2 regions of the Thermicanus aegyptius DSM 12793 genome follow, and region 2 is predicted to be linked to the other one. Evidence: riboswitches for the same ligand, from Rfam matches in the RefSeq annotation. Region 2 holds a riboswitch; the other holds the start of a gene.
The links. A riboswitch is a leader RNA that binds a small molecule or an ion and turns the genes downstream of it on or off. The one in region 2 is predicted to bind cobalamin.
Positions count from the first base shown of each region.

Region 1: it holds a riboswitch for cobalamin, as region 2 does, so the genes downstream of both, THEAE_RS0112000 (ABC transporter substrate-binding protein) here and THEAE_RS0109130 (FecCD family ABC transporter permease) in region 2, are expected to answer to the same signal.

Region 1 covers NZ_KI783301.1:2,261,695-2,269,216, reverse strand. The annotation lists gene THEAE_RS0112020 (hydantoinase B/oxoprolinase family protein) at 16-2,298, shown strand; gene THEAE_RS0112015 (acetone carboxylase subunit gamma) at 2,373-2,867, shown strand; gene THEAE_RS0112010 (sigma-54-dependent Fis family transcriptional regulator) at 3,111-5,066, opposite strand; gene THEAE_RS0112005 (universal stress protein) at 5,295-5,735, shown strand; cobalamin riboswitch at 5,825-6,026, shown strand; gene THEAE_RS0112000 (ABC transporter substrate-binding protein) at 6,243-7,256, shown strand; gene cobD (threonine-phosphate decarboxylase CobD) at 7,285-7,522, shown strand, end outside.
Region 2 covers NZ_KI783301.1:1,698,419-1,705,940, reverse strand. The annotation lists gene THEAE_RS0109160 (cytochrome c biogenesis CcdA family protein) at 1-524, opposite strand, end outside; gene THEAE_RS0109155 (hypothetical protein) at 517-1,134, opposite strand; gene THEAE_RS20550 (TlpA family protein disulfide reductase) at 1,151-1,669, opposite strand; gene resA (thiol-disulfide oxidoreductase ResA) at 1,758-2,276, opposite strand; gene sleB (spore cortex-lytic enzyme) at 2,380-3,129, opposite strand; gene THEAE_RS20545 (ABC transporter ATP-binding protein) at 3,217-3,984, opposite strand; gene THEAE_RS0109130 (FecCD family ABC transporter permease) at 3,989-5,014, opposite strand; cobalamin riboswitch at 5,227-5,420, opposite strand; gene moaD (molybdopterin converting factor subunit 1) at 5,462-5,701, opposite strand; gene tatC (twin-arginine translocase subunit TatC) at 5,780-6,559, opposite strand; gene THEAE_RS0109115 (molybdenum cofactor biosynthesis protein MoaE) at 6,552-7,043, opposite strand; gene mobB (molybdopterin-guanine dinucleotide biosynthesis protein B) at 7,060-7,522, opposite strand, start outside.

The sequences.
Region 1 (7,522 bases), 560 kb from region 2:
AAGGAGGGATTTACTTTGGCCATTCGGCAAGAAGATTTAAAAGCAGGAGTAAGCCCCAATAAGGCCATTGGCTGGAACGGGAAGACCCTGAAGGAGATGCGGGAAGAGATGGACCGCATCAGCAAAGAGACGGGGCATTACGCCGGGCTTACGGAGCTTCCGTTTAAGGAATCGAATCCGATCCGTTTTGAGAAGATGTTTGCCAAACTCCGGGGAGGGGTGGTTCACGCCCGGGAAACGGCGAAACGGGTGGCTGCCTCCCCGATCGTGGAGCAGGAAGGGGAACTCTGCTTTACCCTTTATTCCCCGGAGGGGGATTCCATCGTCACGTCCACGGGGATCATCATCCACGTGGGGACGATGGGCGCCGCCATCAAGTTTATGATCCGCAACGAATATGAAGAAAATCCGGGCATCCATCCGGGGGATATCTTTTGCAACAACGATTGTCAAATCGGGAATGTCCATCCCTGCGACGTCCACACGATCGTCCCCATTTTCTGGGGAGATGAACTGATCGGCTGGGTGGGAGGCGTCACCCACGTCATCGACACGGGCGCCACCGCGCCGGGAAGCATGACGGTGGGACCGGTCACCCGCTATGACGACGGGTATCAGATCGCCTGCCGCAAAATCGGTCAGAATGATACCCTTTCCCGGGATTGGCTCATTGAAAGCCAACGTTCCATCCGCACGACCAAATATTGGCTGTTGGATGAACGGACCCGGATTGCCGGCTGCCACATGATTCGGGATCTGGTCCTGCAGATGGTGGAGGATGAGGGGATTGATGCCTATAAGCAGTTCATCCGGGAAGTGATTGAAGACGGGCGGCGGGGATTTATCAATCAGGTGAAAACACTCACCATTCCTGGAAAGTACCGAGGCGTCTCCTTCGTCGATATTCCTTATCGGAATGTGGATGTCCCTCCCTATGCCCGGATCGACACCATGATGCATGCTCCCCATGAGATGACCATTCACAAGGATGGGAAGTTCCAAATTGATTTTGAAGGGGTAAATCGCTGGGGATGGCACAGCTATAACGCAACCCCGGTATCCATCACCAGCGGCATCTGGGTGATGCTCTCCCAGACCCTCGTCCCCAATGACCGGATCAATGACGGCGCTTACTTTGCCAGCCGATTTGATCTACCGTACGGTTCCTGGCTCAACCCCGATGATATCCGCACCGCCCATAGTTACGCGTGGCACTTCCTCGTATCGGCCTGGAGCCCCCTGTGGCGTTCCCTAAGCCGAGCCTATTTTGCCCGGGGATACTTGGAAGAGGTAAACGCAGGGAATGCCAATACCAGCAACTGGCTGCAAGGAGGCGGATACAACCAGTTTCATGAGAATCATGCGGTGAACAGTTTTGAGTCGGCGGCGGAAGGGGTAGGCGCCGGTGCGGTAAAGGATGGAATTGATCACGCCGCCGCGGTTTGGAACCCGGAAGGGGACATGGGGGATATGGAGATCTGGGAATTGGCCGAACCCCTGATCTACCTGGGCCGAAAGATAAAACCGAATACGGGAGGAGCGGGCAAATACCGGGGAGGAAATGGGTATGAGAGCCTGCGCATGGTTTGGGGTGCGAAGGATTGGACCATGTTCTTCATGGGGAACGGTTATGTATCGAGCGACGGGGGGCTCATGGGCGGATATCCGGCTGCATCGGGATATCGTTTTGAAGCCCATGGCACTGATTTGAATGAACGGATCGAAAAGAAACTGCCCATCCCGCTGGGAGGCGATCCCGATCCCGGCAATCCCCAGTATGAGAAGGTGATGAATGCCAAAGAGGTATACCGGGATAAGCAGGCGATCACCACAGAGGCCATCTTCGAGAATTATGATCTTTACCTCAATTATCTCCGAGGGGGCCCTGGATTCGGCGACCCCCTGGAGAGGAGACCGAAGGCGATTGAACAGGATCTGAATGGTGGCCATCTTTTGCCCGACTATGCGGAGAAGGTGTACGGAGCCGTCATTTCACGGAATGAGAAAGGGAAATGGGTGGTGGATGAAGAAAAGACGGAAGAGCGAAGGAGGAAGATCCGGCAGGAGCGGATCAAAAGAGGCAGGCCGACGCGGGAATGGATGGAGATGGAACGGGAAAAAATTCTGAAGAAAGAGGCAGCCATCCAGGTGCGCCACATGTATGCTTCCAGCTTCGCCTTAAGTGGTCGCTTTCTCCAGGAATTCCGTGCTTTCTGGAATCTGCCCGACGAATGGGAATTGACGGAAAGCGAGTTAGCGCAGGAGATGCCCATCTTCGGAGCGCATCGCCGCAACTAAATTCACTCTTCCGGTGCGTCGGGGAGTCATTAGGCGATTTTTGCGGGAAAGAGCCAAAAAGGGAGGGATCACAGATGGCGAAATATGAGAAGAAGACCATTGAAGAATTGATCGATGGGACGATTGAGTTCTTTAAGCTGAAGGAGATGCTCTCCAGTTTTAAGGACCCGGATCGCTTTGATCTATACCTGGAGATTTTGCAGGAGCGGGTTCCCTGGAAGGAGAAGATCCTCCTTCCGGCAGGCCTCCATCTCTATATCGTGGCGAAAGAAGATGGAAAACGGGTGGTGAAGTGCGATTGCGGCCATGAATTTTGCGATGCATCGGACAATTGGAAACTCCATGCGTTGGTTTATGTGAGGGATACGGAGGAGAAGCTGGAAGAGATTTATCCCAAGCTCCTGGCACCCGATCCTGCCTGGCAGGTGCTCCGGGAATATTACTGCCCTTCCTGCGGGACCCAATTGGAGGTGGAAAATGTGGCCCCTTGGTATCCGGTCATCAAGGAGTTTGAGCCGGACATCGATGCGTTCTACGAAGAATGGTTGGGGCGCCCGGTCCCGAGATAAACGCTGCTTGAGGGGAATGGTGATGCAGAACTGGAGATATTTTGTGGAATCTGATGGCGATTTTTCTACGTGCGCCCGAAAACGGGCGCATTTTCCTTTATTCGGGTATGAACCCCGCATATGAGGGTATGAACCTCGCATGAGTTCCGATGCGGTATCAGCCGTGTTCCTGGAATTTCGATGATCGGGGATAAAGAGGTGAACTTTCCGTTTTCAGAGTTGATGGAGATTTTATGACGGGGTTTATTTCATCTTTATCTTGTACTTCCGCAGTTTCCGATAGAGGGTGGATCGGGCGATGTTGCAACGTCTTGCCACTTCGGAGAGGTTCCCATCCGTCTCGAGGATAAGCTTTAGGAGCAGACGTTTTTCTTCTGCAGCCAGGGGGTTATCCTCCTCTCCTTCCCCCTCTTCTTCCGATGCCATCTCAGGTTGAAAGAAGAGGGAGGCCGGGAGATCCGTCCGCTGAATCATGTCCCCATGGGCGAAAATGAGGGCGTGTTCGATCACGTTCTCCAGTTGGCGGAGATTCCCGGGCCAGGGATGATGCATACAGAGGTTCATTACCTCTTCGTCCAGTCGCAAGACCTGTTTCTGATGCTTCATGGCGCTTTTCCGGAGAAAATATCGGCATAAGAGTGGAATGTCTTCCCTTCGTTCCCGCAGGGGAGGGAGTTTTAACTCCACCACGTTTAGGCGAAAGTAGAGATCTGCCCGGAATAGCCCTTTCGTCACCATTTCCTCCAAATTTCGGTTGGTGGCGGCCAGGATCCGAACATCCACCTGGATCGGTTTGGAGGAACCGAGCCGTATAACTTCCTTCTCTTGCAATACCCGCAACAGATAGATTTGCAGGTCCAGAGGCATCTCTCCGATTTCATCCAGGAAGAGGGTCCCTCCATTCGCCTCTTCGAATTTTCCGGCCTTCCCTTTCGGGTTCCCTCCTGTAAAGGTTCCCGGCTCATAACCGAAGAGTTCGCTGGCCATCAGTTCTTTGGGAATGGCCCCGCAGTTGATGGCGACAAAAGGTCCTTTATGGCGGAGGCTGGACCGATGAATCGCCTGGGCGAACCTCTCCTTTCCCGTACCGCTTTCCCCGGTTAAGAGGACGGGAACATTGGTGGGAGAGACTTTTCTGCCTTTTTGGATCAGTTCTTTCATTACCTGGGATTGCCCGATCAATTCCTCCCACGGGTCTTCCGGGATAAGGCGGGGAATCGGCTTTCTTTCCGACCGCTTTAGATGGAGGAGGTACCCTATTTTCTTCCCATCCGTCATGAGAAGTTGGGAGATGATTTTTAACGAACGAGAGGATAGTTCGATCTCGGTTTTGCTTTCCCGTTGTTGAAGGAGGGCTTCCCTTAGTCCGTCCATTCCGGGAAGGGACCAAAAGGTATGGAGATCCTGCATCTGAAATAAGGCAAAGGCTTTCTCCGAAGCATCGATCACCTGCAGCGTAGAGCTGAGCACCATCAGGGGGTCATTTTTATAGAGCTGCAACGTTTTAAAAAAATGATCATGCAGGAGATGATAATTCTTTTGGGAGATTTCTTTATATCCCTGTTGTATGATGGAAGCGGTCATCGTGGCGATTCCCAACGTATGGGGCTGCCCAAACTCGGTGGGCCCGGTCAGATCGATGGCACCCAGTAGTTCCCCGGTAAACGGGTCGCGGATGGGAGCGGAAGCGCAGGTCCAGGGATGGAAGCCTTCGCTAAAATGCTCATAGGAGAAAATTTGGATGGGGTGGGAGAGCGCGAGGGATGTTCCGATGGCGTTCGTGCCTGCCGTCTTCTCGCTCCAATCGGCCCCGCGAAGGAAATGAATCTCTTCCCCCTTTTTTAAAATCGGTTGGTCCCCTTCCAAATAGACGATTCGCCCATGATGGTCGGTTAACGCCACCATGTGACCGGTTCCCTTGATTTGAGAGGTTAGGTGTTGCAAGATGGGATAAGAAATCTTATAGAAATTTGATTTCCGAGTCCATTCTTTTATCTCTTCATCGGTCCATACGATCGAGGTCCTTTTCTGTTTTGGGCTTACGCCGAATTGTTCACTCCGCTTCCACGATTCCAGAACATCTTGTCGTATGGGTCCTGGGTCATGGTTTTCCAAAACATAGGTCCTCCAAAGATTGGCCAATTCATCGATCTTCTTATGCATTTCTCTGGCTGAATGAAAGGATAACTGGGGGTTCATCTTTTTCCCTCCTGTGGATTGGGGGCTTTTGCCGATAACCTGCCATTTCTTTTCCCTTTCTATGTAACAGAATTATTGTACTATTCTCTATTATATCATAATAAAAATGAAAACGATATCATGAAAATGTTTTGTGTGATTTTATTTTTCTAGCCCGGCAAGGAAGGGGAATCGCCTCCCTCCGTCGAAGTTATCATACAGATTGGATAAAGGCCGGAAGGGGAGGCGATGTTCAAGATGGTGATTCTGGTTCCGGTAGATGGATCTGACCATTCCAAAGAGGCGCTGCAGGAAGGAATGAAACTGGCCAAGGCTTTTGCCGCCAAGGTTCTTATCATGAACGTACAGCCCAGTTTCGATACCGCCCATACCAAGATCTTTTTCTCCAAAGAAGAAATACGTTCCTATGCCGAGGAATTGGGAGAGGCGGTGATGACTCCTTATCTGTCCCTTTTGGAAGAAGCCCACATCCCCTATGAAAAGGTTGTGGAGATGGGCAACCCTGCAGAGAAAATCGTGGAGGCTGCGGATCAGTGGAAGGCGGATTACATCGTGATGGGGGCGAGGGGGATGGGGCCATTAAGAGGTTCACTTTTGGGAAGTGTTAGTTACGGGGTGATACATCAGACGAGATGCCCGGTATTGGTGGTCAGAAAGAAAGAGGAGTAAAGTAAGGATGAATGATGTAAATTTTGATCCTGTTTAGATCCTAAGACGGTTGATTCATTCCGGTTTTTTACTATAATTAAGCTTAGATCAACTTCATATCTCTTTTAGGTCACTTAGTTGACTCGCTAAGTGTTAATAGGGAAGTCCGGTGGAAATCCGGCGCGGTCCCGCCACTGTAAGCAGGGAGAGACGTTTAGGCCGAAAGGCAGCCACTGTGTACCGTCGTGCATGGGAAGGTGAACGAATCGAGGAACTGCAAGCCAGGAGACCTGCCTAAAAGAACGGCAAGTTCCCTTCGAGGAAAAGGGCAACGGCAGAGAAGATACATAGCTTTGTATCGAAATCCGTTTGCAAAAGGAGATTTCCTGAAGGGGAAGTCTCCTTTTTCATGCCGCCATGAAGGGAAACTCGAGGATGGAGGTGGGATAGAAAGAAAAGGGAATCGATTCTGCTGTCCTTATAAAAATGTTTATGGACCAATAGACCAGTAAAAAGGAAGGGGAAAAAATGAAACAGTCGATCTTTCGTAAATTAAGCCTGTTCCTGCTTATCTTGTCGCTAGTCATGATGGGCATGATCGGGTGCAGTGCCGATCAAGGGAAACCGGAACAGAGCGCATCCGGTCAACTTTCGAATCCACAGACGACCGCCCCCACGGAAAACAACCCAACGAAAGAGAATGCCTTCCCTGTGACCGTCAAGGATGGGACGGGCAAAGAGATTACGGTGGAAAAAGCCCCTGAGCGGATCATCTCCCTCATTCCCAGCAATACAGAGATTATTTATGCGTTGGGATACGGGGATCAAATCGTAGGGGTGACGAGCAATGATAATTATCCGGAAGAGGTAAAGAACAAAGAGAAAGTGGGCGACATGAATGTAGATCTTGAGAAAGTGGTCTCCCTCCATCCCGATCTTGTGCTGGCCAACCAGTGGCATGTGACGGGACAAGTGGATCAGGTGGCCAAGATGCGGGAAGCGGGGTTAAACGTTTTGGTGGTGAACGACGCGACTTCTCTGAATCAGGTCTATGAATCTATTCGACTTTTGGCGAAAGTGACGGGCACTTCCGATAAAGGAGAAGAAGTGATTAAAGGCATGCAGGAACGTTACCGGGCGGTGGTGGAGAAAGCGAAAACGATCCCAGCCGATAAAAAGAAAAAAGTATGGGTGGAGATTTCTGCTCCCCCGGAACTTTATACCACCGGAAAGGGAACTTTTATGAATGAGCTTCTCGAAGCGGCGGGAGCCATCAATGTGGCCGCCGATCAGGAAGGTTGGCCGAAGTGGACGGAGGAGCAGGCGGTGGCGGCCAAACCGGATGTCATTTTGTTAACTTATGATTATGTACCCAATGCCGTAGAAGAAGTGAAGAAGCGTCCGGCCTGGAAGGAAGTTCCGGCGGTTAAGAATGGAGAAATCTACCAATTGAATCAGGATACCGTTTCACGCCCTGGCCCTCGTCTCATGGATGCCTTGGAGGAGATCGCGAAAGATGTTTATCCGGACGTCTTTAAGTGAGTGATCGATGATGTGAGTGGAGGTTCAAGTGGAAAGGATAGTGACGAGGATGAACCTCGAAGAGGGTCGGTTGGAGAAATATGGCCATGGGGGGGATCGGGTGAGCGCGGCGGAGAAATTCCCGTTTCATCCGGACCAGTTCCTCGACTTCAGTGCCAACATCAATCCCATGGGACCACCCCCTACGGTATATAAAACGATGGAACAGGCCATGGGGAGGATTGATCGTTACCCAGATCCGGGGAAACGGGCTTTAACCCGTAAAT
Region 2 (7,522 bases):
AATCCTATGGAATAAAAGAGAGTATAATAGAGGGCTAAATCCGGTTGGGTTGCTCCCAAAGCAAGGATGGACCCCAAAATCGGTCCGATACAGGGAGTCCACCCGGCTGCAAAGCTAAATCCAATAAAGAAAGAACCTAAATATCCGGCGGGCTTATTCCTGATCTCCCAGCGATGTTCACGCATAAGAAAATCGAATTTTAACCACCCGATCAAGACAAGCCCCATCATGATGATGAATATTGCGCCGATTTGGCGTATGAGGCCATTATACGTTTGAAAGAGATCCCCGATAAGGGAAGCCCCAAAGCCCATCATCACATAGATCAGGGAGAGGCCCGTGACAAAAAAGAGGGTATGAAGCAAAACCTGCTTACGAATTCCCGTTTTATCTCCTTCTTTTAAATCAGCCACCGAAACCCCCGAGATATATGAAAGAAAAGAGGGATAAAGAGGAAGAACGCAGGGAGAGAGAAAAGATATGATCCCTGCGGAGAAGGCTAACCAAACGGTAACTTCACTCACGGCGCAACCTCCTTTCCGTTAAATAAGAAAAGATGAGATAAAAGAAGAAGAGAAGCATGATCAACCATTGTGTAAAAGAAAATCCCCAAAAAAGGCGGCTGAACGAAAGACTTTCGATCAACAGGAGACCTCCGGCATAAAGGGGCAAAAGCCAGGCTTCTAAGTTCCGGTTCCATTTCATGAAATGGAGAAAGGTAAGGCCAAGAATCCCTCTGTATAAACCGACATATTGCCCTTCATAAACCTCAAAGCGAAGAAGAGAATAAAGGGTGTAACCGAATGAAAAGAGAAGGATCAAATAAATCCAATCTTCCTTGATTGTCCCCCAATTGTTCCTGTGTTTAAACAGGAAGTAAAGGAGGGCTAGGAACAGCCCGACAATAAATCCGATCTCCCCACTATTTAAGATCCAAAGATCAAAAGGGCGTAAAAGGAGGGTGGGAGTGAACAGCAAAGGTGTTAGCTTATATCCTGCGAGGCCGATCAACCCCATTCCAAACCAGAGGTCCATTTGGACGTTTCCCTCTTCCTTGGGGATATAAAGGATCTTAACCAACCAGCCCCCCACCGCAAAACTGCCGATGAGCATCAGAAGGGGAATATCGATCATGATGGTCTCCTTTTTTTCATTTCAAAATCGATTGCATGAGCGACTCGGTCATCTCTGCGGTCATCGGTCTTGTTAATCGCTCCACGATCATTCCTTTTTTATTGATGAAAAGACTGGTGGGCCAACCTGGAACCTGATACAGGTCATTCACCAGATTTTTCTTATCCAGGTAGACCGGGAAGGTTAATTTGGCTTCCGCTATATACGCTTTTAAATCTTCCAACGTATCCGCTTCAATCGTGTTGATCATGACAAACTGAATCTGATTGCCATACTTTTCGTAGGCCGCTTGAATATGAGGCATCTCCGCTCTGCAAGGGGGACACCAGGAAGCCCAGAAATTAATAAAGATCGGCCTGCCCTTCAAGTCGGCCAAGTTTAGCGTATTTCCTTCCATATCTTGAATGGTGAAATCAGGGGCTTGATACCCTACGATGGGTTTCACCTCCACCGACCCCGTCTTGCTCGTGTTAAAGTAAAAGGTCGCTCCTACCAATGCCAACAGAACGATGATTGAGATGATCGTACGTTTCATCCTTTTCCTCCATTACAGAGACATATACAGCATAGGGTATTATATCAAAGAAAAGAGAATTTGGGGAGACTTTTTGGGAATGAACTCATCATTTCGGTAATATTTGTGCGATATTTTCTTCTATGGTTGTTTCTTTCATCTCTCCCAGGATCACGTTCTTCACCTTTCCTTCCGGATCGATAAAGATCGTACGGGGCAGAGGATCTGTCTTATAAAGATTGGTCACTTCAAAATTTGGATCCAATCCGATGGGATAGGTCACTCCCAAACGATTGACATATCCCTGAACGGTAACCCTTCCCTCCCCCGTATTAACTCCTATTACAACCAATCCTTGTTCCTTATACTTTTGATATTGCCTCTCTATCGCAGGCATTTCCCGAATACAAGGAGGACAATAAGTTGCCCAAAAATTTACAATCACCCCTTTTCCCCTTTGCTCGCTTAAGGTGAAACTACCACCCTGTAATAACTTTATTGTAAAATCGGGAGCTTCTTTACCCACTTTTATAGTTTCCTGTGCTTGTGCCAAGTTATAATAAACCACCCATCCTGTGCCCCCTAACAGCAAGAGGAGGATAATCCATTGAAACACCCTATTTTTCATTCTAATCCCCTTTCACTCCCGGTTGTCCTCTTATCCCCTCCATCTTATCATGAAATGGGAAAGTTGAAAATTAAAAAAGCCCCATGGGGGCTTTTAAAAGAGCTTATTTGCAAAAAATATGTTTACCAATTCGTTTGATTTGTGGGCGGGACCAAATCCATGCGGAAGTGGCGGTTGCAGGGTTAAAATAATAGATCGCTCCCCCCGATGGGTCCCATCCGTTAATCGCATCTAGCACGGCTTTCTTCGCCGTTTCATTCGGCGTAAGCCAAATCTGTCCATCCGCTACCGCCGTAAAAGCACCCGGTTCAAAAATAACCCCTGCCGGTGTCTTAGGAAAGGAAGGGTGCTCCATTCGATTTAGAATGACGGCTGCCACAGCCACTTGCCCCTCATACGGCTCGCCTCTGGCTTCTCCATACACCGCATTGGCCATAAGGCGGATGTCGTTTGCTGAAAAACTTCCGGTAGAGACACGGGCTACGCGGCGCGTTGGCGTTCCGCCGGCAGCGGTTCCTCCGGGACGCCAATTTTTTGTTGCCTTCCAAAGCTTATACTTCGTTTTGCTCCCCACGATTCCGTCCACTTTCATCCCAAAATTATATTGGAAATTCCTTACTGCCCAATAGGTTCGCCAGCCAAACACACCATCTATTTTGCCTGTATAATATCCAAGATACTTCAACCGTCCTTGCAGTTCATAAACATCTCCCCCTCTGGCTCCCACGTACAAGGTTTGTTTTCCAAAGGCAGCGCTTCCTTCCCCTTTATATGAGGAGGGGATGGGGGAGACTAAAATAAAGAGAATTCCCACGGTCAGGGCAAGGATAACCAATAGAAGGCGTTTCAACATGTGATCCTCCTCCAAAACGTTAGGTTCTATACGGATTCAAGGAATTTCTATTTGGTATCCTTCCCTGTTTTACGGATTATTACCCAATTATAATAAGAATTGAAGTTTTCTCTTCTCCGGATGCATAACGGGATACATGGGGAGAGAGAAGACCCTTTTTAGCGCCTCTTGAGTAAATACATCGTTGGGGCTTCCAATATAAGCCGTTTTTCCGTCCTTTAATAAAAGAACATGATCGCAGAAGAGGGAAGCAAGGTTAATATCATGCATAACACTTACCACCGTAAGCCCATTTTCCTTCACTAAGGTATAAAGCTCCTGGAGAATCTCCATTTGATAATAAAGGTCCAGATGGCTGGTAGGTTCATCGAGGAGAAGGAGGGTCGGCTTTTGCGCCATTACCCTGGCGAACATAACCCGTTGTTTTTCTCCTCCGCTTAAATGAATAAAAGGCTTATCTTCCATTCCGCGCAATTGAAACAGATGAAGGACTTCTTGAAGAATTTTTTCATCCTCTTTACTCCAGGAAGAGAACAGAGCACGCCTGTGGGGATAGCGCCCCATGGATACCACTTCCCGTACAGTGTAGCCATAAGGAATAAAATGATCTTGGGGAAGAAAGGCGACAAGACGGGAGATTTCCCGTCGGGAATAAGAGGAGATCGTCCTCCCATGAAGCAGGATCTCCCCTCCCATCAACGGAATAAGACCTGCAAGCAGGCGCAAAAGGGTGCTCTTTCCGCTTCCATTTCTCCCAAGTATTCCAAAAAACTCTCCCTGTCGCACATGGAAGGAGACCTCTTGGATCATTTTCTCTTCTCCATATCCCCCCGATGCTTGATTAATCTTGAGCATCACTCTATCTCCCCTCCTCTTTTCTCAGCAGAAAATAGGTAAAGACAGGAGCCCCAATCAGAGAGGTTACCACTCCGATGGGAAGTTCGTTCGGTGCTGAGATCGTACGGGCGATTGTATCCGAAACGATGAGAAAAATTCCACCCCCAAGAAAAGATAAGGGAAGGAGATGCAGATGCCTGGGGCCTGCGAGCAGACGAATAAAATGAGGGACGACTAGCCCGACAAAGCCAATCACTCCGGCAACCGCTACCCCTGCTGCCGTCACCAAGGAAGCACCTATGATGATCCAACGCTTCGCTTGATCGGTTTCCACCCCAACCGTCTTCGCCACCTCTTCCCCTAGAACCATCACGTCAAGTTCCCTGCCCTTCCATAATAGGATTAAAAAACCGATCAGAATAATGGGTATAATGGGTAATAGCTCCTTCCATCCACGCATAGAAAAACTGCCCATCAGCCAAAAAACGATTTGTCGCAGCTCTTCCCCGCTTAGGGAGATTAACAGGGATATGAAAGCACTCACGAAAGAGCTGATGATGATTCCCGTTAAGATCAGCCTCTCCATCCCCCATCCTATCCCGTAATTGGCGATCGTATAGATCAGAAGGATGGATAGAAGGGCTCCGGCGAAGGAAAATAAAGGAAGCGTGAACCCTCCTAGAAATGCAGGGGGAATATGAAAAAAAAGGGCGATGACGGCTCCTAAAGAAGCTCCCGATGAAACTCCCAAGGTATAGGGATCCGCAAGGGGATTTCGAAGAAGACCTTGAAAAGCGGCCCCGGCTACGGATAATCCCCCTCCCACCAAAAAAGAGAGAAGAATGCGGGGAAAGCGGATCTGCCATACAATTAAATCCACGGTAGGATCAAAGGAGCTTCTCACCCAGGGAAAAAAATGTTCTCCCAATATTTGATAGACGGAAGCCATGGAAATGGGAGAACTGCCCACAGCGGCCGCCATTCCCATAGAAAGGATACCGGCACAACCCATGACCCCATATATAACCATCCATTTTTTCTTACTCATCTTTCTTCCCCTATCCTCCCCTATCCCATCCCGTGACTTACGTTTTATAAAAACGAAGCAAATGAAACGGAAGCACAAAAAAAGGATTTCCCCAAGGAAATCCTGTAAGCGGCAAACGTCCTTTTTAAGCATATCTTTCTTTAGATATTGAAGAAAAAGAAAGAGACGGATGGGAGACATCGCTGCTTACCCTTTTCCTCGAAGGGGATTGCGTGCATCATACCAAACAGGCAGGTCTCCTGACTTGCAGATCATCACCCTCTTCTCTCCCTTCCCATGCCGTAGACACAGTGGGTAAAAAAACGAGAATGGGCTAGCTGCTCACAGTGGCGGGACCGTGACGGATTTTCACCGGCTTCCCTTTTCACACTTGGCAAAACAAGTGACCTGTTCGGAACTATTTCCTCTACTTCATTATATCGAACCCTTCCGTTTTGGCAATACCTTTTATCCACCGCTAACAGGCGGGATAAAAGCAATCTCATCGTCGGGATGAAGAAGTTGATGCGGGAGGGCATATTCATGATTCACCGCCATCATCGCCTGAAAAAGTACCTCCTTCGTTTCCGGAAAACGCTCTGCGATGAAAAGACGCAAATCCTCTAAGGACATCCCTTCCCGATGCTCTACTTCAACGACTCCTCTCCCGATTTTTTCACCCAGACCTGCAAAGAATAAGACACGCACGATTGAATCCCTCCTTCTATCCTGAACGCTTCATTTCCCATCAACCAGGCCCATGGTCACGGATTGAAAAAGGAAAATCTAATCCCAACGACTTTCGGCTTCTTGATCTTCTTGTAACTGCTTTTTATAGACCAAAGAAGAAATCCAAACACTTATCTCATAAAGGAGAATTAACGGAATCGTAACGATCATATCGGAGACAAAATCCGCAGGGGTAACTACGATGGCGATGATGATCAGTATAAAATAGGCGATCTTTCTCATTTTCCGCAAGCGAAGCGGATTTAAGATGCGAAGGCGGGTTAAAAACATGACCACGATCGGCATCTCAAAGATGATGGCGATGGGCAAAAGAATATTAAACATAAACTCGAAATATTGATTAATCCCCAACATCATGGTGATCCCTAGCGAGGCGGAAAGGGATACCATGAATTGAATCATCATGGGAAAAAGGACAAAATACCCGAAACCAAGCCCTAAAACGAAGAGTAAGGTGGCGGCGGGGATAAAGCGAAGGGCGATGGCCTGCTCATTCTTTTTTAATCCCGGGCGAACAAATGCCCAGATTTGATATAAGAGAAAGGGAAAGGTGAGGACCAGGGAGATGATAAAAGCGATTTTCATGTAGACCATGACCGCATCCGCCAAACCAAAGGCATAATTCTCCAAATCCCTTGGCTGTAACCATTTTACTACCGGCTGAGCAACAACAAAACCTAAGATAAAGGAAATGATAAAATAGATCGTAACATAAATGAGACGATTTCTTAATTCGGTCAAATGACCCACAAGAGACATCTCCGATGGATCCTTCCCCATGTTTTCATGCTTTTCATCGCCCATGATTTCATTCATCGATGTCCGGTCTCCCCTCTGGATAAGATGTGATCTCCCGTTGATCTCCAATCCATTCCTGACCATCTTCCCATATTTCTTTTTTCCATATGGGAACCATCGCTTTGATTCGTTCAATGGCATGACGGCTTCCTAGAAAGGCCGCATCACGATGGGGGGAGCCTACCGCGATGACGACTGCCGCTTCGCCAATTTGCAAGGAGCCGACTCGATGAACGATCGCCACTCTGGAGCCAGGCCAATTTCCCCGAATCTCTTCACCGATTTCCTTCATCTTCTTTAAAGCCATGGGGATATACGCCTGATATTCCAGATAGAGCGTCCGCTTTCCTCCGGTCCATTCCCGCACCGTTCCGATGAAGAGGGTAAGAGCCCCCATCTCGGAACTTGTGACAAATTCCTGCAGAGGAGGAATCTCAATAGGGGCAGATTGAATGGCATAGTACCCCCACTCCGTCACGATGGAATCTAGCGGATCTGTCATTCCATTCCCTCCGTTTTCACTTAAGTCCTAATTTCTCCTCCAGGTGAGCCGCTATCTCATCCATCTGATCTCTCCGATAGACGGGATAAGAGAGCTCTTCCTCTAGAGGAAAAGTGGAGATCACCATCATGATTCCCATTAACTTCATAAGAAGCTCTCTCTCTTCCGGCTTAGACAAAAGAAGAATCTTAGGATGAGGGCTATCTTTAAATCCTTCGATCATGAGGAGGTCGGCTTTATCGATTTTGGAGATCACCTCTTCAAGGGTAAAATCGTGATCTTCTTCTTCCCATTGGATCAGTCGGTTGCCTGAAACGAGGAGGGTTTGGTTCGCCCCTGCATTCCGGTGCTTCCAAGTATCCTTCCCCTCTTCATCGAAAGAAATGGGATGAGAGTGATGTTTGATCGCAGCGATCCGATACCCCTTCTTCTGAAAATGTCGGATGAGGTGAGTGATCAAATAGGTCTTCCCGCTGTTT